One region of the Candidatus Mycobacterium wuenschmannii genome, then DNA from elsewhere that is predicted to be linked to it. Evidence: predicted binding sites of a transcription regulator. Region 1 holds the regulator's gene; the other holds the start of a gene.
What was found. The regulator LexA, encoded in region 1, represses DNA repair genes until DNA is damaged. The targets are predictions, from matches to a motif close to CGAACANNTGTTCG.
Positions count from the first base shown of each region.

Region 1 (12,228 bases):
CTCTGACCTCTCTGACCGAGGCTGCGGAAGAAGTCAAGGTCAAAGTCGATGAACAGGTCGAGGCCAGCTCGGATGTCGCTCAAGTGGTGGAGGCGCTGGAGCGACAGTACGATGCCTTCATTGCCGCGCAAGAGAATCGGTCTCTCCTGACGCGGGATGAAGATCTACCCAGCGGTGACGAACTCGGAGCCGAGTTCGAGCGATTCCTGGCCCAGCAGGCCGAGAAGAACGACGACGATCCGACCTGATCGCCCTATCGGGCCCGACAGCGAAGTTGGCGACATGACTCAGCGCAAACCGAATCTTCGCTCGGTGCGCGAGGTCACGCCGCAACTCCAGTTCCGGACGGTGCACGGCTACCGGCGCGCGTTCCGTATCGCCGGCTCCGGTCCGGTGATCCTGCTGATCCACGGCATCGGCGATAACTCGACGACCTGGTCGACCGTGCAATCCGCTCTCGCGCAACGGTTTACCGTCATCGCGGTCGATCTGCTGGGACACGGCGAGTCGGACAAGCCGCGCGCGGACTATTCGGCTGCGGCCTACGCCAACGGAATGCGTGACCTGCTGTCGGTTCTGGACATCGAGCGCGTCACCGTTATCGGCCACTCGCTCGGCGGCGGTGTCGCCATGCAATTCGCCTACCAGTTCCCGCACTTGGTAGAGCGACTGGTATTGGTCGCCGCCGGCGGCGTCACCAAGGACGTCAACATTCTGCTGCGGTTCGCGTCGCTGCCGATGGGCAGCGAGGCGCTGGCGCTGCTGCGACTGCCGTTGGTGCTGCCGGCTTTGCAAATCGTCGGCCGCGCGGCCGGAATGTTGGTGGGCTCCACCGCGATCGGCCATGATCTGCCCGATGTACTGCGGATCTTGGCCGGCCTCCCAGAGCCGATGGCCTCGGCGGCATTCACCCGGACACTGCGCGCGGTGGTGGACTGGCGCGGCCAGAGCGTCACGATGCTGGACCGATGTTATCTGACGCAATCCGTTCCGGTGCAGATCATTTGGGGCACCGACGACGTCGTCGTGCCGATCAGCCACGCCCACATGGCGCACGCCGCCATGCCGGGCTCCCAGCTCGAGATCTTCGAGCGCTCCGGGCATTTCCCGTTCCATGACGATCCCGACCGCTTCATCGAGATCGTCGAGCGCTTCATCGACACCACCGCGCCGGCCGACTACGACCAGACCGCGCTTCGCGAACTGCTCCGCACCGGCGGCGGTGCACAGACGGTGTCCGGACCCATCGACACCCGGGTCGCGGTGCTCGAGGCCATGGGCGCCGACGAGCGCAGCGCCACCTGACCGCGGCCCCGTAGAGTCGCTCCCATGAGCGTCGACGTCACCGTGTTGCGGGTATTCACTGATGCGGCAGGCAATTTCGGCAATCTACTCGGCGTCGTCGACGCGGCCACGATCACACCAGACCAGCACCAGCGAATCGCCACCGAATTGGGTTACAGCGAAACAGTTTTCGTCGAGGTGCCCACAGACGGGGCCACCACCGCGAAAGCGCGGATCTACACCCCGCTGACCGAACTGGCGTTCGCCGGGCATCCGACGGTCGGAGCGGCGTGGTGGTTGCGCTCGATTGGCCGGCCCATTCACACGCTGCAGGTGCCCGCCGGCCTGGTGCAGGTGCGCTTCGACGGCGACATCACTACCGTCAGCGCCCGTTCGGACTGGTCACCGGAGTTCGCGATCCACGATGTGGACAGCGCCGACGACCTGGCCGCCGCCGACCCAGCCGACTTCTCCGACGACGTCGCACACTATCTCTGGACATGGACCGACGAGCCCGCCGGGTCGTTGCGCTCGCGAATGTTCGCGCCCAATCTCGGTGTGCCAGAAGACGAGGCGACGGGGTCGGCGGCCGTGCGCATCACCGACTATCTCAGCCGCGACCTGCACATCACGCAAGGTGCGGGATCGGTGATCGAGACGACGTGGAGCCCACACGGCTGGGTCCGGGTCGGCGGCTTCGTCGCCGAGGACGGCGTGCGTCGAATCTCTTAACCCTTGCGATGCAACGTCGCCGACAGGTGATGCTGCAGCGGCTGCCCGACCGCGGCCATCTCCAGGGAGTAGGAGAGCTCGTCGCCGTGGACCCGGAATCGGCGACCGAGTGACGTCACCTCTTTGGCGGACGGCGTCATGGCGACCTGAGTCGTCGACATCTCGAGCTCGATGGTGTCGCCGTCGGCAATGTAGCGGCCGACTTCGATCTCGGTGATGCCACTCGGGTGCGCCAGCACCAGTTCGATCTCGTTGTAGCGCGGCACCCGGAGGTAACCGGCTTCGGCGTGCAACGGCGCCCCGTCGGCCGCGGCCTTGGTCTTTTGGCCGTAGATCAAAAACGGTTTGCCCACATGGGAAAACGTGACTTCTTCGAGGTAGTCGAATGACTCGATGGTCGGGTACTCGCCGGCCCCCCGGCCCTGCCAGGTGCCGAGCAATGGCGCCAGGTGGTGCAGGTTGGGGTGTAGTTCGGGCGGCATCCGGTCAGCCTAGTCCGGCGTGCACGTCGGGCGTACGGACGCGTTCGGGTCGGATTCCGCTGCCGACCAGAATCGGCGGAATGTATTGAAATGGCCCGCGGCCGACGATTTTCGGCACCCGGACCGGGGACAGGTCGCCGGCGAGATTCGGTTCGATGACGTTGTTCTGAATGAACACCTGACCGGCCTGAATGATGCGGGTCGGTAGCTCGCGGCGGCGCTGCACCTTCGCCAAGTCGGCTTCGGTGACCCGGTTTTCGCGCAGCGGGCCGCACAGCGCGTTGGCCGCTGCCACCGCGTCCGCGACCGCGAGGTTGATGCCGATCCCGCCGACCGGCGACATCGCATGCGCGGCATCTCCTATGCACAACAACCCTTTTCGCCACCACTTCTCGAGGCGGTCCACCCGCACGTCGAGCTGGCTGGTGTCGTCCCACGAGTGCAGATCCTTGACGTGCTCGGCCAGTTGCGGCTGCACGGAGACGAGCCGCTGCGTGAACTCTCCGAGCGAACCGTCGCGTGGGTTCTCACCTTTGGGCATGATGTAGGCGATCTGCCAGTAGTCGGTGCGATAGATCATCGCCATCATCAGGCCCTTGCGGACGATCCCCACCAACTCCTGCGGATCGCCCGGACGCCAGCTCAGCCGGAACCACAGCACGTCGATCGGCGAGTTCGACGCTGCGGTCTGCAGTCCCGCCGCTGCGCGCACCGCGGACTTGCGTCCGTCCGCGCCGATCACCAACTGGCAACGCACCTCGAGGTCGGGCGTGCGCACTCCGACGACGCGATCCCCGTCGAAGATCAGGTCGGTAACCTCCGCATTGCGGATCAGCGTGAATTCCGGGTAAGCGCTTGCCTTTTCGGCCAGGAAGTCGAGAAAGTCCCACTGCGGCATCAACGCGATGTAGGGCTGCTTGAAGCCCAGCCGCGCGAGCGCGCTGAAGTTCCCGAAGGTTCGCAGCGTCCCGTCGGTATCGAAGGCGAGACGACGGACCTTGGTGTGCGGGAGGCGAAGAAACTCGTCGATCAGCCCCAGCTGGTCGATGATCCGTAGCGTGCTCGGATGCACGGTGTCGCCGCGGAAATCTCGCAGGAAGTCATTGTGCTTCTCCAGCACCGTCACGTCGATTCCCGCCCGCGCCAACAGAAGCGCGTGCACCATGCCCGCGGGACCACCGCCGGCGACGCATACCTGGGTGTGCACGACACGAGTCATGCTCCGACATTACGACGCCGGTCAACCGGGGGCGGACACCTTTCGGTGGGCCCGCAACGCCTTGATCTCGCGCTCGAAATCCGCGGCGGATTCGAAAGACCGGTACACCGACGCGAATCGTAGGTACGCCACTTCGTCGAGATCGCGCAGTGGGCCGAGGATGGCCAGCCCGACCTCGTTGCTGGGGACCTCCGGCGATCCGCCCGCCCGAACCGCGTCTTCCACCTGCTGTGCCAGCAGGCTCAGCGCGTCGTCGTCGACCTGGCGTCCCTGGCATGCTCGCCGCACGCCGCGCATGACCTTTTCCCGACTGAACGGCTCGGTCGCGCCACTGCGCTTGACGACAGCAAGCACCGCGGTTTCCACGGTGGTGAATCGGCGGCCACACTCGGGGCACGACCGGCGGCGCCGGATCGCCTGTCCCTCATCGGCTTCACGGGAGTCGACGACTCGCGAATCCGGGTGCCGACAGAACGGACAGTGCATGGCCGCTCCTTTGCCGCGCCGATCCGGGGGTGTCCCGGGCCTCCCCGAGCCTACCTGCGCCCAAGGGCGACGGCCTAGCGTCAGGGAGTGTCGCGGCTGGTGAACGGCTCAGCCCACCGGCGCGATAAGCGTCTGCCCCGCCGTCACCGCGGACGAGTCGAGCTCGTTGAGTTCGCGAATGCGGGCGGTGACCTGACTGGTCGGCGCGTCCGGGGCAACCCGGGCAGCCAAGTGCTGCAACGTCTCCCCGGGTTCGACCCGGACGACGGCGAGCTGGTCCGGCATCTGGACCGCGGCCTTCTCGGGACCGCTGTGCAGCATGCCGCCGAAGTGGGCGACGAACCCCAGCCAGACCGTGATGCCGGCGGCGACCAGGGCGAGCGCCACGGTGGTCACCGGGGTGATCGGCCGGGCGCGATGCGATGCGTTCGACATCAGCACGCCGGTACCGCGATAGCGCGGCGGGGCCGCGACGGGCCTGGATGACTGCGGGCCGCGGGATCCGGGGCGGCCGCTGCGGCCGGCCGGACGCACCTGAACCGGCCGAACCCGGGGCTGCGGGCTGCGGGAGATCGTCTCGATGTGCATCATGTGGGGTCCTCCAGTCGGGCTTGCGGGTCGATCACTTGTTCGAAGAGTAATCGATAATGTGTTCGAAAACCGAACATGTGATCGAACTGTTGCACACGCTGAAGACGATAGAACGGCCCACCGACAACTTTTGCAGCCCTGATCAGGCGTTAATCGCGACACGGGTCGAACACATGTTTGATATCTAGGGCAAATGCCGCTACATTCGTCCATATGAGCGATAGCCAGACCCCGGACGCCGACTCCGCACGTGCCCCGCGATCTGCGGATTCAGGGCTGACGCCGCGCCAGCGGACCATCCTGGACGTCATCCGCGCGTCGGTCACCAGCCGCGGCTATCCCCCGAGCATTCGGGAGATCGGCGACGCCGTCGGCCTGACGTCAACGTCCTCAGTTGCACACCAACTGCGCACGCTGGAGAAGAAGGGCTACCTCCGCCGCGACCCGAATCGGCCGCGTGCCGTCGACGTCCGCTCGGCCGACGACGCATCCAAGACTCCGGCGCTCACCGACGTCGCCGGCTCGGATGCGCTGCCGGAGCCGACCTTCGTGCCGGTGCTCGGCCGGATCGCCGCCGGTGGCCCGATCCTGGCCGAGGAGGCCGTCGAGGACGTCTTTCCGCTGCCGCGCGAACTCGTCGGTGAGGGCGCGCTGTTCCTGTTGAAGGTGGTCGGCGAGTCGATGGTCGATGCGGCGATCTGCGACGGCGACTGGGTCGTGGTCCGCCAGCAGAACGTCGCCGACAACGGCGACATCGTCGCGGCCATGATCGACGGTGAAGCGACCGTCAAGACGTTCAAGCGCACCGGTGGCCAGGTCTGGCTGATGCCGCACAATCCCGCGTTCGACCCGATTCCGGGCAACGACGCGGCCGTACTCGGCAAGGTCGTCACGGTCATTCGCAAGATCTGACGTCGCCGGTCAACCGGCCCGGTGGAATCCATTCGCCTTGGCGACTTCTTCACTGGCAAACCAGATCTCTGCCGGTGTGTCGTCGTACAGCTCGCTGTCGGGCATGTAGTACAACCCTGAGCTGGCGTTGGCTTTGACGACGTAGCCGTCCGGCACCTGGTACGGGTCGTCCATCGGCAGGTGAATCGCCAACTGCCCCGGCGCAATTCGCGCGATCGGCACGGCCTCTGTGACGAGCGCGTCGTCGTCTGCCGCCGCCGCATGCCGACCGCCGCGGACATCGTCGGCCACCGGAATTCCGGTCGGGTCGGTGTCGACGTCGTCCGAGTCCTCGTCGAAATGCTCATCGGCGTCGTGGTGCGGGTCGTCGTCGTGCTCGACATCGTCATCGTGCTCGAAGTCGTCGTCGTGACCGAAATCGTCGTCCTGTCCGAATTCGCGGAACTCGGAGAACTTTTCGGTGCTGTCGGCTTCATCGTCGGAGAGCAGTTCGTCGACCAGGCTCCTGTGCTCCGGCGGCGCCCACGCGCTGGACGACTGACTGGGCAGCCGCACGGTTCGCGGACGCGGCGGCCGGTAGTCCTTGGCCAGGCTCGACGACGCCAATTCGCTGTCACCCTCGGGCGACCATTGGGAGACCGACTCGGTGACGGGCTCGTATGCGGCGTCGTCCGAGTGGCCGATGGCGTCGCGCTTGACGGCGCGACGGCGACCAAACGAGCGCATCAGCAACGCCAGCACACCAATCAGCAGCAACGCCCCGACCCCGACCGCCAGCCACACCCAGTGGCCGGACAGCCAACTGCCTCCGGCGTTGGGGGTCGCGGAGTTAGCCGGCGTCTTCTGCCCCGGCACCTGAAGGCCGGACAGCGCCGACGCCAGGTTGGCCGGCTGAGTGGTGAAGGTGTTCTTCGTCTTGTTCCATGCGATCTGGCCGCCGGTGAACTTCTGCGTGATCACGTCCTTGGCGATGGTCTGGTCGGCAATTGGCGCACCGAGCTTGCCGGTCGCGCCCAACAGCTTGTCCCACGCGGTCTTGATCGCCCCGCGCACCACGTACGCGCCGTGATCTCCGCTCCAGAAGATGATCGGCTTGTCGTCGGCGGAGAATGCGCTGACCTTGCTTGCGGGCTTCAGGCCGCCGTCGGCCTCGTTGGAGATGGGGAAACCGAGATCGCTTTTAGCGGGTCCGCCGAGTGCCTCGTACTTGGTCAGGATGTCGGTCTGGACGGCATTCGCACCGGTCGCAGGACTGAAGAAAATTTTGCCGCCGGCGAAGTTCTGGGCCAGCCCGTCCGCGCCGATCGGATATTGGTCGCCTTGCTTGGCTCCCAGCGGACCGGCGGCCCCACCGGCGGCCCGCCACGCCATGTTGATGTCGGCGGTCGGGTCGACCGGCACCTGCAACCCGCTGAGCTGGCCGGCCAGGTCGGGTGGGACGGTGGTGAAGGCCTTGGTCAGCCGGTTCCAGGACACCTTGCCACCGCTGAACGCCTGGGTTGCGAGTTCGCCGTCGTAGGTCTCGTCGCCGATCGGAACACCCAGTGCGCCACCGGAGCTGCCCAGCTTGTCCCACGCCGCGTTGATCGCACCGCGCACGACGAAGGCCCCGTGGTCGGCGGTCCAGTAGATGAGCGGCTTGTCGCTGGCCGAGAAGGTGCTGACCCGGCTGTCCGGGCCCGCCAGGCCGCGAACTTCGCTGGTGATGGGAAAGCCGAGGTCGGAAGCGGCCGGCCCACCGAGCGACTCGTACTTGTCGAGAATCGCGCCCATCATCGATCGGGGTCCGCTGGCCGGCGTGAAAAACATCTTGCCGTGCACGAAGTCCTGGGCGAATCCCTGGCCCGCGACGTAACACTCCCCCTGTTTGGCGCCTAGGTCGGAGGTGTCCCCGCCGGCGTCTTTCCAAGCCGCGGTGATGGCGTTGTCGGCGTCGCCGATCGGTGATGCGCTCGCGGCGGGGGTCAGCAGGGCCGCGCAGGTGAGTGTCACTGCCAGCGCCACCAGGCCACGCGTCGAGCGCGCGAGGATGCCCGATCGTTTTCGCTGCGTTGTCATCCCGCCCTCCCGCGGCCGCCGAACCCGAATTCGGGGCACAGTTTCAACCGCCCCGCGGATCGCCCAGCTCTGCTGCAGGCGACGACCGCATGGGAAGTCATACAGAGACCCTACGGAATGGTCATCGTGTCGATGCCGAATTGCGGTCCGTTGGGCCGGTTTGTGTCGTTCGGCCTTCAGATTACGGTCCGTAGCTGTAGAAACGCACATCGCGGCACAAATAGCCGCCCGATCTGCGCTGACCGAGTTCGCACGCGCGCCTGAACTGGGCAGGGACCACCGGCGACGATTTGCCGGATTGGCCTAGTCCGCAGCCACTTTTCGACGGAGCCGCGTTGCGCGCAGGACGGCACGGAGTGCGCGCAAAGGTGATTCGCGCGCAATCAATTCCCGTGGTCAGACACCGAGGCTGCGACCGATGATTTCCTTCATGATTTCGGTCGTGCCGCCGTAAATGGTCTGCACGCGCGCGTCGAGATACGCACGCGCAACGGGGTATTCGCGCATATAGCCGTATCCCCCGTGCAACTGCAGGCAGCGATCGATCAGGTGCACCTGCTTCTCGGTGGCGTACCACTTGGCCATGGCGGCCTGCTCGACCGTCAGCTTCTCTTCGAGGTGCAGTGCGACGAATTCGTCGACCATGATGCGCACGACGGTTGCCTCGGTGGCCAGTTCGGCGAGTAAGAATCGGGAATTCTGAAAACTGCCGACCGGCTTGCCAAAGGCCTTGCGCTCCTTGGTGTACTCCACCGTCTGCTTGAGCACCTGCTCCATCGCGGCCGCGGCCATGATGGCGATCGAGATCCGTTCCTGCGGCAAGTTCTGCATCAGGTAGATGAAGCCCATGCCCTCTTCACCGAGCAGGTTCTCGGCGGGCACCTCGACGTCGGTGAACGACAATTCTGCGGTGTCCTGGGCATCCAGGCCGATCTTGTCCAGGTGCCGGCCTCGCTCGAAGCCCTTCATGCCACGTTCGACTGCCAGCAGCGAAAAGCCTTGCGCGCCTTTGTCCGGGTCGGTCTGCGCCACGACAATCACCAGGTCGGCGTTGATGCCGTTGGTGATGAACGTCTTGGAGCCGTTCAGCACGTAGTGATCGCCGTGTTTGACGGCGCGGGTCTTGATGCCCTGCAGGTCGCTGCCGGTGCCGGGCTCGGTCATCGCAATCGCGGTGATGAGTTCGCCGGTACAGAACTTCGGCAGCCAGCGCTGCTTCTGCTCTTCGGTGGTCAGGCTCATCAGGTAGGGCGCGACGATGTCGTTGTGCAGACCCCAGCCGATGCCGCTGTAGCGGCCGTAGGTGGTCTCCTCGGTGATGATGGTGTTGTAGCGGAAGTCGGAGTTGCCACCGCCGCCGTACTCCTCGGGGATCGACATTCCAAGAAAGCCCTGCTTACCGGCTTCCAGCCACACGCCGCGGTCGACGATCTTCGCCTTCTCCCACTCATCGTGGTACGGGGCGACGTGGCGTTCCAGGAACGAGCGGTACGACTCGCGGAACAGATCGTGCTCGGGCTCGAACAGTGTGCGCTGGTATTTGATGGCGCTACCCATGAGATGCCTCCGGCGGGGTTGGGAACTCTGCGCCCAAGATATACCAACCGGATGGTTGGTAGGTCGGGGCGCCGTCCCGGGCCTACAGTCGTCGGGATGGACGAGACGATCCTGGTGCAGGAACTCGGGCAACTGCTCGAGTTCTCCTACACCGACATGCTGTGTTACGCCGGTCCGTTCTCCCGGGCCGGCGTCGCCAGCGCGCTCAAGGTCCTGCAGCGGGCTTTCGCCGCGCTGTCCCCCAACCACCCGCCGCAACGTCGATCGATCGTCGTCCGCGCGGCGTTCGACGAACCGGGCATCCGCGACGGCATCGAGGCAGTGACGCGAGCTGTGACCGACGGCCGCTACTCGATCGATTCCGGCCTGGTCCGTCCCGGCCGCGGCCGCATGCTGCAGGGCTTCGTCTTCCAGGCCACCGTCAACGGCCGGACCGCGACCCTGATGATGCGACCCGGCTTCATCACCGAGGAGTTCTTCGCGCTGGCCGGCAAGGCCGAGCGCGACCAGGCCGAAGAGGCACACTTCGACAACCTGAACGTGGAGATGGCGCGCCACATCTTGGCGGCCTCCGCGGAAGACGTCTATGAGCTTCAGCTGTAAACGCCCGACGCGCCGCTCTCCTCTCGCCGCCCGATAGGGAATGCCTCCCGGACGACTCCGAGTCTGAGAAAAAGGTTAGAACCCAACCGGCATCCTCAGCCGCCGCTGCCAGCGTTCCAGGCCACTTGCCGTCGCGCCAAAAATCCTTCTAGCAGCACTGTTTAGCTCACAAAAAATTCCTAAAGTTTGTCGGCCAAGTTCATACCTATTACAAATATGAGCTGTACCTTACAGAAACCTGAGATTCATCAGGTGTCCGAGGGGAGGACGGAGCGATGGCCAGCCGGCGGCACTACAGATGTGGTGGATGCGTCGCGGCCTCGGATGGCTCGAGTGGCACTTGCGCCGCCAGCCCACCATCAATCACGGGGAAGGTACGACCATGCACGCAGTAACGAAACGGGCGATCATCGGCACCGCCGCGATCGCCGCGGCAGGACTCTTCGGGTCACTGCCGTACAGCGGCTCGCCGGTGGCCGAGCAGGACGCGCCGTCGGTGCAGCACCACGACGTCGCGCTGGTGGACGCCGTCAGCGACGCCGAAATCGCCTACATCAACGCCATCGCCGTCGATGTGGTGCACCCGAATGGCTTCGAGGACTCGGTGTGGACCGCCTTCGAGCCGCACGGCAACGAGTTCTTCGACTCGACCGGAGCCGGCGGCATCTTCCCCGTCGAAGGGACCATCGGCGGTGTTCCCGTCGAGGTGGGCGGCTACCTGAACGTCTTCGACGGCGGAGCGACCCAGCTGTACGACGGCTACCTGGCCAGCACCACGGCCCTCCTGGACGAGATCAACGGCCTGTTCGGCGCGCAGGCTGCGGACCAGCCGTTGCTGCTGGCCGCTCTCCAGGCCGACTACATCGGGGACCTCCCGAGCACCCTCGCCGTGGGACCCAACTTCGACGCGGTGCTGTCAGCGCTCGGCGGAACCGACGACCAGGCGGCATTGGCCGACTTCGGGAACTACTTCGAGTACTTCCTGACCAACTTGCCCAGTTTCTCGACGGACGGGTATCTCTCGACGACCGACATCACCGCGCTGTTCACCGATCTCGACAAGGTCGGCATGCAGCTGTTCACCGACTTCAGCGCCTTGGTGACGGGGCTGTTCGGCTCGCTGTAGCACTGCCGGGGGGAATAGACAGAGAGGCGCCGGAGTGGGGGCTCCGGCGCTTTTCTGTCTCCGTGGCCGCTGACCCGTGACACCGAACTTACGAACCTCGTCTACACCACTTTCCCGGGTTTTGATACTGAGAAACTGCTTTCAACGCGCTTCAACCGCGTTCGAAGTCTCGAAAACGTTCAAATAAGCTTCTTAACTGGGCTTTTAGCTGCTCAAAAAAGATTCAAGGTATCCGGCGATATCGCTGTACTCGTACAAAGCTTAAGTTGTAGCTTAATTTCACCTGAGAAACCTCAGGTGTCTTTAGGGGGAGGACGGGGGCATGGCCAGTCGGGGGGCAGCTGCAAGCAGCGCAGCAGTCGCGTGGTGGTCAGAACGTCTCGCTCGGCATCAGCGCCGGCAGCCCTCCTTTATCAACGGGGAAGGTAAGACCATGCACGTTGCAACAAAACGGTCGCTCATCGCGGCCGCAGCAATCACGGCGGCGGGACTGTTCGGGTCGCTGCCGTACGAAGGCGCATCGGTGGCGCAGCAGGGCGTGCCGACGGTGCACCACGACGTCGCGCTGGTGGACGTGTCGCAGTCAGCTGCGGACGCCGCGGCGGCCGTCGACTACACCCCGCTGCTCAACGCGGAGGAAGCGGTCAACACCACGCTGTACAACCTTTCGGTGGGCGACAACGGCCTGTACGAGACGCTTTACAACTCGCTGGGCGCCGATCTGTCGGAAAGCCTGCTGCAGACCGACGGTAACGGCGGCATCTACGAGGCGTTCGGCGGTGAATACCTCAACATCTTCAACGGGGCGGCAACCGCGGGCTACAACGGCTTCATCTCCAACACCCTGGCGTTCAACGCCGAGCTGAACAACATCCTGGGTGTGCCGATGGACGACTCGCAGGCGGCACTACTGGTCCAGTTCAACGACCTGTTCGTCGGCGCCGTGCCGGCCACCCTCGGCGACCCCGAACTGGGAGACAGCTTCATCCCGGATCTGGTGGCGATCGCGAACAGCCAGTACACCCTCGCGTCTAACGACCTGATCGAGTACACGCAGAACCTGTTCACGAACTACACCGACATCCTGGACAGCTTGACCAGCGTCAACCTGGGCGACCTGCTCACGGACCTGACCTCCGGTCTGACAACGCTGACCGAGGGCCTGACCGACAACATCA
Region 1 is NZ_CP126981.1:513,581-525,808, reverse strand. Features, by position in the region: gene PT015_RS02665 (proteasome assembly chaperone family protein) at 1-248, shown strand, start outside; gene PT015_RS02660 (alpha/beta fold hydrolase) at 283-1,305, shown strand; gene PT015_RS02655 (PhzF family phenazine biosynthesis protein) at 1,330-2,016, shown strand; gene PT015_RS02650 (peroxynitrite isomerase) at 2,013-2,498, opposite strand; gene PT015_RS02645 (FAD-dependent oxidoreductase) at 2,503-3,717, opposite strand; gene nrdR (transcriptional regulator NrdR) at 3,739-4,203, opposite strand; gene PT015_RS02635 (LysM peptidoglycan-binding domain-containing protein) at 4,312-4,794, opposite strand; gene lexA (transcriptional repressor LexA) at 5,008-5,706, shown strand; gene PT015_RS02625 (LGFP repeat-containing protein) at 5,716-7,764, opposite strand; gene PT015_RS02620 (acyl-CoA dehydrogenase family protein) at 8,161-9,321, opposite strand; gene PT015_RS02615 (hypothetical protein) at 9,418-9,924, shown strand; gene PT015_RS02610 (hypothetical protein) at 10,307-11,050, shown strand; gene PT015_RS02605 (hypothetical protein) at 11,484-12,228, shown strand, end outside.

Region 2 (12,228 bases), 810 kb from region 1:
GCTTGTTGATGCCGAGGTTGGTGGCGTAGTTCTTCAGCGCCAGTTCGCGATTGACCTCTTGGCTGGCGATCTGCTGCGGGATGAGCCCGACCAGTTGCGGTTGGATCGCGTCGAGCTTGTCCAGGCTGGTCGTCAGGTCGCCGAACTTCTCGGTGAGCTCGTCGATGCTGTCGATCGACTCGAAGGTATTGCGCAGCGCGAAGCAGATCGGGATGTCGTAGCAGTGCTTCTCCCAGTAGAAGTAGCTGTGCAACGGCCGAAAGAAGTCGTCGAAGTTCGCGAGCTTGTCCCGGACCTCGTTGATGATCGCCAGCGTCTCGTGGAACTTCTGCGTCTCGTCGTGGGTAGCGGTGGCGAGTTGCTGCTGCAGCGTGTACTGCTGCTGCAGGATTCCGATGGTCTTGTCGAGTTCCTGTGACTGCGTGAGCAAGTCGCGCGCGCGGTCCGCCTGATACTTCAGGTTCTGCACCTGACCGACACTCTGCTGGCTGATCTGGAACGCGATCGAACTGTGGTCCAGCGGTGCGCCCAGCGGACGCGTAATCGACTGCACCTGAGCGATTCCGGGAATGTGGAAGATGCCTTTGGCGATCTTCTCCAGCACCAGCATGTCGGCCGGGTTGCGCAGGTCGTGGTCGGCCTCGACCATCAGCAGCTCGGGCTCTAACCGAGCGCGGGAGAAATGCCGCTCGGCGGCGGTGTACCCCACGTTGGCCGGCGCGTCCGACGGAATGTAGGGACGGATGTCGTAGCTGGTTTTGTAGCCGGGCAGGGCGAGCAGTCCAATGAGGGCAACTGCGATGGACACCACCAGAATTGGGCCCGGCCACCGGACGATCGCGGTCCCGATGCGGCGCCAGCCGCGAGTCTGTAGCGCGCGTTTGGGATCGAACAGCCCGAAGCGGCTGGCGATCACGAGGATGGCCGGACCCAGCGTCAGCGAAGCGACGAGCGCGATGACGATGCCGATCGCGGCGGGGATGCCCAGGCTCTGGAAGTAGGGCAGTCGGGTGAAGGCGAGGCAGGCCACCGCGCTGGCGACGGTCAGGCCCGAGCCCAGCACGACATGCGACGTGCCCTCGTACATTTTGTAGTACGCGTCTTCACGCTCGTCGCCGGCCGACCGGGCCTCCTGGTAGCGGCCGACGAAGAATATGGCGTAGTCGGTGCCGGCCGCGATCACCAGCAGCGTGAGCAGATTCGTCGCGTAGGTCGACAGCGGCAGAACTCCCGCGTTGCCCAAAAATGCGACAAACCCACGCGCGGCGGCCATTTCGATCAGCACGGTGGCAAGAACCAGTCCGGTGGTGGCGAACGACCGGTAGACGAAGAACAGCATCACCGCAATCACGGCAACGGTGAGCCCGGTGACTTTGTTGTTGCCCTTGTTGCCCGCGGTGAACTGGTCGGCGATCGCCGGCGCGGCGCCGGTCAGGTAGACCTTGACGCCGGGCGGCGCCTGCATGTGGTCGATGGTGTTGCGGATGGCGTCGACGGAATCGTTGGCCTTCGCGTCGCCCTGGGCCCCGGCGAGGAACAGCTGGACGTAGGCGGCCTTACCGTCGGTGCTCTGTGACCCGGCCGCGGTCAGGGTGTCACCCCAGAAGTCCTGGATGTGCTCGACGTGCGCGGTGTCGCGCTCCAGCTTGTGGACCATCTGGTCGTAGAACTTGTGCGCGTCCGGGCCGAGGGGCTTGTCGCCCTCGAGCACGATCATCGCCGAACTGTCGGAGTCGAACTCGTGGAACACCTTTCCGATGTGCTTGATCGACTGGTACGACGGCGCATCGGGGGAACTGATGCCGACGTTGTGCAGCCGCCCGACCTCTTCCAGTTGGGGGATGACGATGTTCGGGATCATCGCCGCCGCCACCCAGAACAGCAGGATCGGCAATGCAAGCCGGTGAATGAGATGCGGGACGCGGGGCCGCCGCGCGCTGTGGTCGCTCATCCGGACTTGTCCAGACAGAAGGTGTAGGCGCTCAATTCGTTGACGGTCCTCTCGTCCTTGACGACGCCGTTGACGGTGATTCGGCACCCGAGTGTGTTGCCGTTGCCCTGGGCGACGACGTTGGCGATCACCGCGGGGTCGGTGGTGGTGATGGTGTACGACCATGGCAGCGGGGCGTTGTCGATCCGTTGCGGAGCGGCGTGCACGTCCTGGTAGTTGATGGTCGCGGTGGCCCCGGGTGTGCCGAAGACCTCGTACACCACGTGCTTGGGGTTGAACGGGACGATCTCGTCGGAGGCGCTGGCGCCGTGTGCGGCGTTCTTGCCCGAGTCGAAGGCGCCGTGCAGTCGGTCGACTCCGAAAGCGGCGAGGACGATCACGACGACCGCGACGATGAGCATCCATCGTCGCCGGACGAATGCCGTCGGCGAAAAGCTTTTCACCGGTTCACCTTTCGGCTGAGGCTCGGGAGCAGAACCTCGTCGACGAGGGCCGCCACCGTTGCCTTGGTCGGCGGGTTGTTCGGCATGATGATCCGGAAGATCAGGTAGCCGGGCAGCAGATCCCAGAGTTCGTCGCTGATCGCCGCGGCGTCGATCTCGCCGCGCTTGACTGCGTCGTGCAACACCTCGTCGATCAGCGCCTTGCGTTGGTCGAGGAACTGATGCTGCAGCGCCTCGTTTAGGGCGGGGTGGCGCGAGGTCTCGACGAGCACCGCGCGGATGGTGCCGGCCTGGGCGGAGGCCTGCTCGCGGCACGCCTCCCCGAATGCGATGAGGTCGCCGCGCAGGCTGCCGGTGTGCGGATGCACCGCGACCTGCCGGACACCCTCGATAAAGGCGGCCAACACCAGTTCGGCCTTCGACGGCCAGCGCCGGTACACGGTGGCCTTGCTGGCCCGGGCCCGGGCGGCCACGGCGTCCAGGGTGAGACGGTCGTACCCGTGCTCCTGCAGTAGCTGCAGAGTCACGTCGAGCAACTCGGTTTCGCGCGGCGACCAGGGCGAAGCAGTCACGCCGTGCTGAACCGTCCCGGTCACAGCGGATAACCCTAGAGGGCAGGGGTAGTACTGTCCAGTACCGTACCGAACGGATGAATTCGCTACGTCAGTAGCTGAAGTCCTTGATCCCGTCCCACTCGACCAATGTCCAGCCCAGCACCGGGCTGCCGGTGATCACCACGCGGCCGAGGTTGGGCAGCGGATGGCTGGTCGCGAGGCTGTCCTTGGGGTTCTTCACGTTCATCAGCGTCCAGTACATGATCGACTCGGCGTGCGCGAACGCCACCGGCCTGCTGTTGCCGCTGTCGTAGATCTTCTGCACCGCCGCGCTGAACTGGTCGTTGAACTCAACACCGCTGATCGAGCCGGGGACCGCGTCCTTGACGTCGCCCTTCAACCACAGCGACGGGGCGATCAGGTAAGTGAGGTCGGCCCGCTTGGATGGGGAGTTGTTGTAGCGGCCCGCATCGATTTCCCGTAAGCCAGGCAGGATTTCGACGTGCTTGCCCAACGCGTGGGCCAGCGGTTCCGCCGTCTCCGAGGTGCGGACCATGTTGGACGCGTAGACGCCGTCGAAGTTGTTGCGCGACAGCTGATGCGCGAGTTGCTCGGCCTGCCCCTTGCCGTCCGCGGTGAGTCCCGGGCCGGGAACGTCGGTGTTGATGACGTGCTCGGCGTTGCTGGTCGACTCGGCGTGCCGGATGAACGTCAGCGTGATGCTGCGCACCTTCGGCGAACTCGAGCAGGCGGCGACGGTGATCACGGCGGCGAGGACGGCAGCCACCTTCCAGGCGACAGTGCGATTGCGCATGCGGACAGCCTGCCTTGCCGGGGCCCTCGGCGGGGCACGTTTGCCAGGGTTGGCTGAATAAATCACACCGGTGGGCGGGTGATGAAATGGCGTTGCCAAATCAATGAGACCCGGCCGACCGAAGAGGAGACCCGCATGGCGATCGACCCGAATGCCGTCGGCGCGACCACCGAGCCCCAGTTGTTCGAGTGGACCGACCGCGACACCCTGCTCTACGCGCTCGGGGTGGGGGCCGGTCTCGACGATCTCAAATTCACCACCGAGAACAGCCACGACATCGACCAGCAGGTGCTGCCGACGTACGCGGTGATCTGCTGCCCGGCATTCGGGGCGGCCGGCAAGGTCGGGTCGTTCAACTGGGCGATGCTGCTGCACGGTTCGCAGGGCATCCGGCTGCATGCGCCGCTGCCACCCGCGGGCAAACTTTCGGTGACCACCGAGGTGGCCGACATCCAGGACAAGGGGGAGGGCAAGAACGCGATCCTGATGCTGCGCGGTCGCGGCACCGATCCCGACACCGGCGCGCTGGTCGCCGAGACGCTGACCACGCTGGTGATCCGCGGCGAGGGCGGGTTCGGCGGACAGCCGGGCGAGCGTCCCGTCGCGCCGGAGGTGCCCGACCGCGAGCCCGACGCCCGGGTCGCGCTGCCCACCCGCAAGGACCAGCCGCTGATCTACCGGCTCTCCGGCGACCGCAATCCGCTGCACAGCGACCCGTGGTTCGCCAAGGAGCTGGCCGGCTTTCCCGAGCCGATCATGCACGGACTATGCACCTACGGGTTCTCCGGTCGCGCGCTGATCGCCGAGCTCGGCAAGGGCAACGCCGACGCGATCACCGCGATCGACGCCCGGTTCACCAAGCCCGTGTTTCCCGGCGAGACGCTGACGACGCTGATCTGGCGCACCGAGCCCGGCAGGGCGGTGTTCCGCACCGAAGCGGCCGGGCCCGACGGCAGCAATGCCCGACTGGTGCTCGAAGACGGCGCGGTGGAATACACCGAGGTTTAGCCCGGTCGTCCGCGTGGCAGTCCCGGGCATGGCATTCAAACTCACTTACAGCGACGGACAGTCGACCGATTACGACGACAGCACCAAGTGGGAAGTCGACAACGGGGTCGTCAAGCTGGGCCGCGACGAGGGCGACTGGACGGTTTTCATCTCGCCGAGTCACTGGGCGACGCTCGAACTCGACACCGGCAAGAGCGAGAAGTCGGACGACAAGAAGTCTGACGACAAAAAGCCTGATGACGACAAGTCTGACGACGACAAGGACAGCTGAGGCATTACCTGTCAGGTAATCGTGGCGCCGGTGCCGCGCGGCTAGCATCGGGGCGATGACGACCCTGACCCGCGGCTCGCGTGCGACGCCGGCAGTCGGTCAGCTGCTGCGGGAGTGGCGTGAGCGCCGCCGAATCAGCCAGCTGGACTTGTCGATTCAGGCCGAGATCTCGGCGCGGCACCTGAGCTTCGTGGAGACCGGACGTTCGCAGCCGACGTCGGGGATGATCTTGCGGCTCAGCGAACAACTCGATGTCCCGCTGCGGGAGCGCAATGCGCTGCTACTGGCCGGCGGGTACGCGCCTGCCTATCCCGAGCATGCGCTCGACGAGCCGGAGCTGACCCGGTTTCGCGCCGCTATGCGACAGATCCTCACCGGCCACGAGCCGTATCCGGCGCTGGTGATCAATCGATGGTGGGACATGCTCGACGGCAACGCCGCCATCGCGGTGCTCATCGAAAGCTGCGACCCCGCGCTGTTGACGCCGCCGATCAACGCCCTGCGGGTGTCGCTGCACCCGGACGGCATGGCGCCCCGTATCGTCAACCTGCCCGAGTGGCGGGCGCACGCGCTCGAGCGGGTGCATCGGCAGGTGCTCGCGACGCGCGATCCGCGACTGGCCGAACTGTTGGACGAGGTGTCGGCCTACCCGGGCGGCGAGGCCGAGCGTCCCGAACCGACCGACGTCGCGGTACCGCTTCGGTTGCGGCACAACGGAAAAGAGCTCGCCTTCTTCAGCATGATCGCTGTAGTCGGGGCGCCGTTGGACGTCACGGTCGCCGAGCTGGCGATCGAATCGTTCTATCCGGCCGACGCCGAGACCGCCGAGGTCTTGCACGCACTGAGGAAGTGAGCCGATGACCGACAGCGCAGCCACCGAGATGATTCACGGCCTGGTTCCACTGGCCGTCACGCTGGGCATCACCGCCGACGCCGCAAGCCCGGAAGAGGTTGTGCTGAGCCTGGATTGGGCGGAAGGTCTGACGACCGGCGGGGGTGTGCTGCACGGCGGCATCGTGATGGCCCTGGCCGACACGAGCGGTGCGGTGTGCGCGTTTCTCAACCTTCCCGAAGGTGCCGGTACCACGACGATCGAATCCAAGACGAACTTTCTCGGTGCGACCAGGTCGGGCACGGTCAAGGCGCACAGCCGCCCACTGCATGTCGGGCGGCGCGTCATCGTGGTGGAGACCGAGATTCGCGGTGAGAACGGCAAGTTGGCCGCCAAAACCATTCAGTCGCAAGCGGTTTTGTGATCGACCCGGTCCGCTAGCCGCGCGGTGAATTCGCGAGCTTTGTCGGGGCTTTCCAGCGCGTAGCGGGCGGCGGTGGCACGGTCGCCGTCGTCGTCGTGACGCACCAGGATCGCGACGCCGTCGTCGGCGACCGCGTCGAAGGCGTCCTCGTCGGTGATGTCGTCGCCGAGGTAGATCGGCAGTAGCGGGCCGCCGCCCTGGTTGTCGCGGATGTAGTCGAGCACCCAGCGCAACGTTTTTCCTTTGTCCCAGTCCACATCCGGGCGCAGCTCGATGACCTCGCGGCCCGTCGTCACCCGCAGCGACGTGCGCTGCCCGGCCTGTCGCACCGTCGCCAGCACCTCACCGACCCGGTCGCGCGCAGCGTTGCGGTAGTGCACCGCTACACCAAATTGCTTGTGCTCCACGGCAACTCCGGCAATGCCGCCGAGCTGATCGGCCAGCTCGCGGGCGGCTTCGGTCAACACCGGTATTGACGCGGCTGCTTCAGCATTCTGGTGATGCTGTCCGTCGGGTCCGGTCAGCTCGAAGCCGTGACTGCCCGCGTACCACAGGCCGGGCAGGCCCACCCGATCCCGCACGTCGGCCAGATCCCGACCGCTCAGAATCGCCACCGGGCACTGGTTGCATAGCGCTGTCAGTGCGTCGGCCGCGCCGTCGACCAACCGCGCGGCGGCGGGGTCGTTGACGATCTCGGACAGCGTCCCGTCGAAGTCGTAGAACACGGCGGGCTTGCGGGCGACGTCGAGAGCCTGCATACCGTCGGGCAATTCGGACATCCGGCGATCCCCGGTGCGGATGTCGACGTCAGCGACGTCGCCCCTGCCGATCACCAACGCGAAACCGGCGGCCCGGGCGGCTTCCGCCGAGTCTTCGGTGGACGCGACCACGGCGCTGCGGCCGATCCGCACCGATTGCGCGTCGTCAGATCGACCGACGCGAATGCCCGCGTCTGCAAGGCGTGCCGCGAACGTGGCATCGGGTTCGTCGTCGAACAACACGGTGTCGATGCGGCGTGGGTCGATGGTGACCGGCATGCCCCGCCTTCCCGGCCCGCGGTCGCGGCGCCGGAAGCCAGATTAGTCGGTGACCGTCAGACAGATTTGCGGTCGAACAGCAGGATCGAGTCCTGGCTGAGCATGTCCAGCCGCGACACGGCGATCTTGATGCCGTCGGCGAGCACCTCGATGTCGGATCCCGCGTCGTAGTCGGCGGTGATCCCGAACACCAGGTCGTCGGCATAGCTCATGATCGCGACGCCGGTGCGCAGTTGCAGCGCGATCGGCGGAATGGGCAGCAGCCGGCTGACCGTGCCGCCCATCATCTCCAGCCGGCGATGCGGTCCCGGGACGTTGGTGGCGAGGGTGACGATGCCGCGCTGCGGTAACCGGGTGAGCAGTCGAATCAGCCACGAGGAGAACATGAATGGCACGTATCCGGTCACCGAGACCGCCATGTTGCCGGCCTGCTTCTGCCCGCCCTGCTTGGTGCGGGTCATCCGGCTGTGCACCGCGCGCAGCTGCTGCAGCGGATCGTCTTCCTCGACCGGGAGGTAGGGCAGCATGATGGAGATCTTGTTGCCCGGCTGGTCCGCCGACTCGCCGCCGCGGACCGACACCGGCACCAGGGTCCGTAACGAGTCTGGCCGCGGCTGCTCGCCGCGATGCAGCAGGACGGATCGGTAGCCCTCGGTGATCGCCGCCAGCGCGACGTCATTGATGGTGACGTCGAACTTGTTGCAGATCTGCTCGACATCGGTCAGCGGGACGCGGACGGCGCGATATTTGCGCATCGCCGTCACGGGGCCCACCAGCGACGATCCGGCCGTCGGGCGCATCAGGCCGGCCGCGATCTCGGTCGCGCCGCCGACCGTCCGGGTCACCGTGTTGGTGAGTCCGGTGGCGGTCCGCCAGAGGTTGTTCAGCGGGTGGGAGCGCGCCGGGTTCTCCGGCACCGATGCCAGGTGTTTGGGGCGACGGCCGCCCCGCTTGGCGACGACTGGGCGGGCGAACACGTCGCCGTCCATCTCGTCGCAGAGCCGGGCGAGGATGCGGGTCGCCGAGATCCCGTCGGCCATGCAGTGGTGGACCTTCATCAAGATCGCCCACCGGTTGCCCTTGAGGCCCTCGATCACCCAGCATTCCCACAGTGGCCGATCGCGATCGAGGCGACGCTCGAGCACGTCGGCGACGACGCGGAACAATTCGTTGTCGTCGCCGGGGCGCGGTACGGCGATCCGGCGAACATGGCGGTCGATGTCGAATGCTGGATCTGCCACCCACTGTGGGGCGCCGAGATCGAAGGGTTGGGTACGCAGCATCTGCATGCAGCGGGGAATGGACTGAACACGTTCTGCCAGAACGGCTTTGAACTTCTCGTGATTGGGTAACTTACCGTCGACGATGGCGATGCCACCGATCGCCAGGCTGACATTGCGGTCTGAATCCTCGGCCATGAGGAAGCCGGCATCGAGCGTGTTGAGCTGCTCCACGAATCATCACCGCCGTTCGACTTTGGGATGCCTACGAGTATTGGCGGTGACCGGCGGTCAGAGGTGGCGGCCAGATTAATTCGTGTAAACAACTGGAGTCGGTTGTGTGGCAACGCAGTTGGACTCGCGTTCAAGAGGGTAGAGGCTGAGATTCTCTGAGATTCAAGCGAATTGGCGGCGCGCGGATTTTGAGTCTTTGCGGATGACGAGCCCGCGCGGGCGAACCGCTTGTCAGCCGGGCCGGGTCAAACGAGGCGCGACGGCATGCGAGCTATTCGAACATGAGTTCGATACACTGTTGCGGTGGGGTGGAGCAATGGGCCGCCGGGTTGGTCGGAGATGGAGCGGGTGCTCTCCGGCAAGCCGCGCCGTGCGGGCACGCCGACGGTGTGGACGCCGGCGGACGAGGCGCCGCGGTCGCCTAAGCGAGTCGCCTACCAGCCGCCGGACGAAGACCGGCCGAGCCGTTCGGCCGTCCCGTACGCCGAACTGCATGCGCATTCGGCGTACAGCTTTCTCGACGGGGCCAGTGCCCCCGAGGAGCTGGTCGAAGAGGCGGTGCGGCTTGGCCTGCGTGCCATCGCGCTCACCGATCACAACGGGCTGTACGGCGCGGTGCGGTTCGCCGAGGCCGCCGTCGAGTTGGACATGCGCACGGTGTTCGGTGCCGAACTCTCGTTGGGATCCATCGCCCGGACCGAGGACCCCGACCCGGCCGGCCCGCATCTGCTGGTGCTGGCCCGCGGACCGGAGGGCTACCGCCGGTTGTCGCGACAGCTGGCCGCGGCACACCTGGCCGGCGGTGAGAAGGGCAAGCTGCGCTTCGACTACGACGCGCTCACCGCGGCGGCGGGTGGCCACTGGCAGATCCTGACCGGGTGCCGCAAGGGCCATGTCCGCTCCGCGTTGGTCGCCGGTGGACTGGAGGCGGCGTCGGCGGCCCTGGCCGATTTGGTGGACCGGTTCGGGCGGAGGCGTGTCAGCGTCGAATTGACCCAGCACGGCTGCCCGGGTGACGACGACGTCAACGCCGACATGGCCGTGCTGGCGCAGCGATTCGGGCTCGCTTGCGTGGCTACCACCGGCGCGCATTTCGCCGGGCCGTCGCGGCGAAGGCTGGCGATGGCGATGGGTGCGATCCGGGCCCGGCAGTCGCTGGACGAGGCGGCGGGCTGGCTCGCGCCGCTGGGCGGTTCGCATCTGCGCTCCGGTGAGGAGATGGCGCGGCTGTTCGCGCAGCACCCCGACGCGGTGACCGCCGCCGCCGAACTCGGCGAGCAGTGCTCCTTCGGCCTGGCGCTGATCGCCCCGCAGTTGCCGCCGTTTGACGTCCCGGCCGGACACACCGAGGACAGCTGGTTGCGCGAGCTGACGATGGCGGGGGCGCTGCTTCGTTACGGTCCGCGGGCCCGGGCGCGCCAGGCGTATACCCAGATCGAGCACGAGCTGAGAATCATTGAGCAACTGAAGTTTCCGGGCTACTTCCTGGTGGTCTACGACATCACCCGGTTCTGCCGGGAGAACAACATCCTGTGCCAGGGCAGGGGATCGGCGGCCAACTCGGCGGTCTGCTTCGCGCTCGGCGTCACCGCGGTCGACCCGGTGGCCAACGAGTTGCTGTTCGAGCGGTTCCTGTCGCCGGAGCGCGACGGGCCGCCCGACATCGACATCGACATCGAGTCGGACCTGCGCGAGAACGTCATCCAGTACGTCTACGACAAGTACGGTCGCGACTACGCCGCACAGGTCGCCAACGTGATCACCTATCGCAGCCGAATCGCGGTGCGCGACATGGCACGAGCCCTCGGGTTCTCCCAGGGCCAGCAGGACGCGTGGAGCAAGCAGATCAGCCACTGGAGTGGACGTCCGTCGGACATCGAGGGCATCCCCGAGCAGGTTATCGACCTGGCCGAGCAGATCCAGAACCTGCCGCGGCACATGGGCATCCACTCCGGCGGCATGGTGATCTGTGACCGGCCGATCGCCGACGTCTGCCCGGTCGAATGGGCGCGCATGGCGAACCGCAGCGTGCTGCAGTGGGACAAAGATGACTGCGCGGCAATCGGTTTGGTGAAGTTCGACCTGCTCGGGCTGGGCATGCTCTCGGCGCTGCACTACGTCATCGACCTGGTCGACGAGCACAAGGGCCTCAAGGTCGACCTGTCCACGCTGGACCTGTCCGAACCCGCGGTCTACGAGATGCTGCAGCGCGCCGACTCCGTCGGGGTGTTCCAGGTCGAGTCGCGCGCGCAGATGGCCACGCTGCCGCGGCTCAAGCCGCGGGTGTTCTACGACCTGGTGGTCGAGGTCGCGTTGATCCGCCCCGGGCCCATCCAGGGCGGGTCGGTGCACCCCTACATCCGGCGACGCAACGGCCTCGACCCGGTCGAGTACGACCACCCGTCGATGGAGCCGGCGTTGCGGAAGACGTTGGGAGTGCCGCTGTTTCAGGAGCAGTTGATGCAACTCGCGGTGGACTGCGCCGGCTTTTCCGGCGCTGAGGCCGATCAGCTGCGCCGGGCCATGGGATCCAAGCGGTCGACCGAACGCATGCAGCGGTTGCGCGACCGGTTCTTCGACGGCATGCGGGATCTGCACGGTGTCCCCGACGACGTGATCGACCGGGTTTACGAAAAGCTAGAGGCCTTTGCGAATTTCGGCTTCCCGGAAAGTCATTCGCTGAGCTTCGCGTCGCTGGTGTTCTACTCGTCGTGGTTCAAGCTGCATCACCCGGCGGCGTTCTGCGCGGCGCTGCTGCGGGCGCAGCCGATGGGGTTCTACTCGCCGCAGTCGCTGGTGGCCGACGCCCGACGGCACGGCGTGACCGTGCACGGACCGTGCGTCGCGGCCAGCGTCGTGCACGCCACGCTGGAGAACGCCGGGACCGAGGTGCGACTGGGTCTCGCCGGGGTCCGTCATATCGGCGACGAGCTGGCCGAGAAGCTGGTCGAGGAGCGAAAAGCACATGGCCCCTTCACTTCTCTGCTGGACATGACGACCCGGGTCCAGCTGTCCGTGCCGCAGACCGAGGCGCTGGCCACCGCGGGCGCGCTGAACTGCTTCGACATGTCGCGGCGCGAGGCGCTGTGGGCGTCCGGCGCGGCCGCCACCCAACGGCCGGACCGGCTGCCGGGTGTCGGCTCGTCGTCGCATGTCCCGTCGCTGCCCGGAATGAGCGAGGTGGAGTTGGCCGCCGCCGACGTATGGGCCACCGGCATCTCGCCGGACAGCTACCCGACTCAGTTCCTGCGCTCGGACCTCGACGGGCTGGGGGTGATTCCCGCGGCCGATCTGCTGTCGGTGCCCGACGGAGATCGGGTGCTGGTCGCCGGGGCGGTCACCCATCGGCAGCGGCCCGGTACCGCACAGGGGGTGACGTTCGTCAACCTCGAGGACGAGACCGGGATGGTCAACGTGCTGTGCACCCCCGGGGTGTGGGC
Region 2 is NZ_CP126981.1:4,801,705-4,813,932, forward strand. Features, by position in the region: gene PT015_RS23145 (MMPL/RND family transporter) at 1-1,951, opposite strand, end outside; gene PT015_RS23150 (MmpS family transport accessory protein) at 1,948-2,394, opposite strand; gene PT015_RS23155 (TetR/AcrR family transcriptional regulator) at 2,391-2,990, opposite strand; gene PT015_RS23160 (histidine phosphatase family protein) at 3,058-3,762, opposite strand; gene PT015_RS23165 (MaoC/PaaZ C-terminal domain-containing protein) at 3,898-4,770, shown strand; gene PT015_RS23170 (hypothetical protein) at 4,799-5,041, shown strand; gene PT015_RS23175 (helix-turn-helix domain-containing protein) at 5,097-5,894, shown strand; gene PT015_RS23180 (PaaI family thioesterase) at 5,899-6,297, shown strand; gene otsB (trehalose-phosphatase) at 6,276-7,334, opposite strand; gene PT015_RS23190 (WS/DGAT/MGAT family O-acyltransferase) at 7,391-8,788, opposite strand; gene PT015_RS23195 (error-prone DNA polymerase) at 9,092-12,228, shown strand, end outside.
Region 2: a site for LexA is predicted at 9,065-9,078, ahead of PT015_RS23195 (error-prone DNA polymerase). Genes of this name have one in related genera too.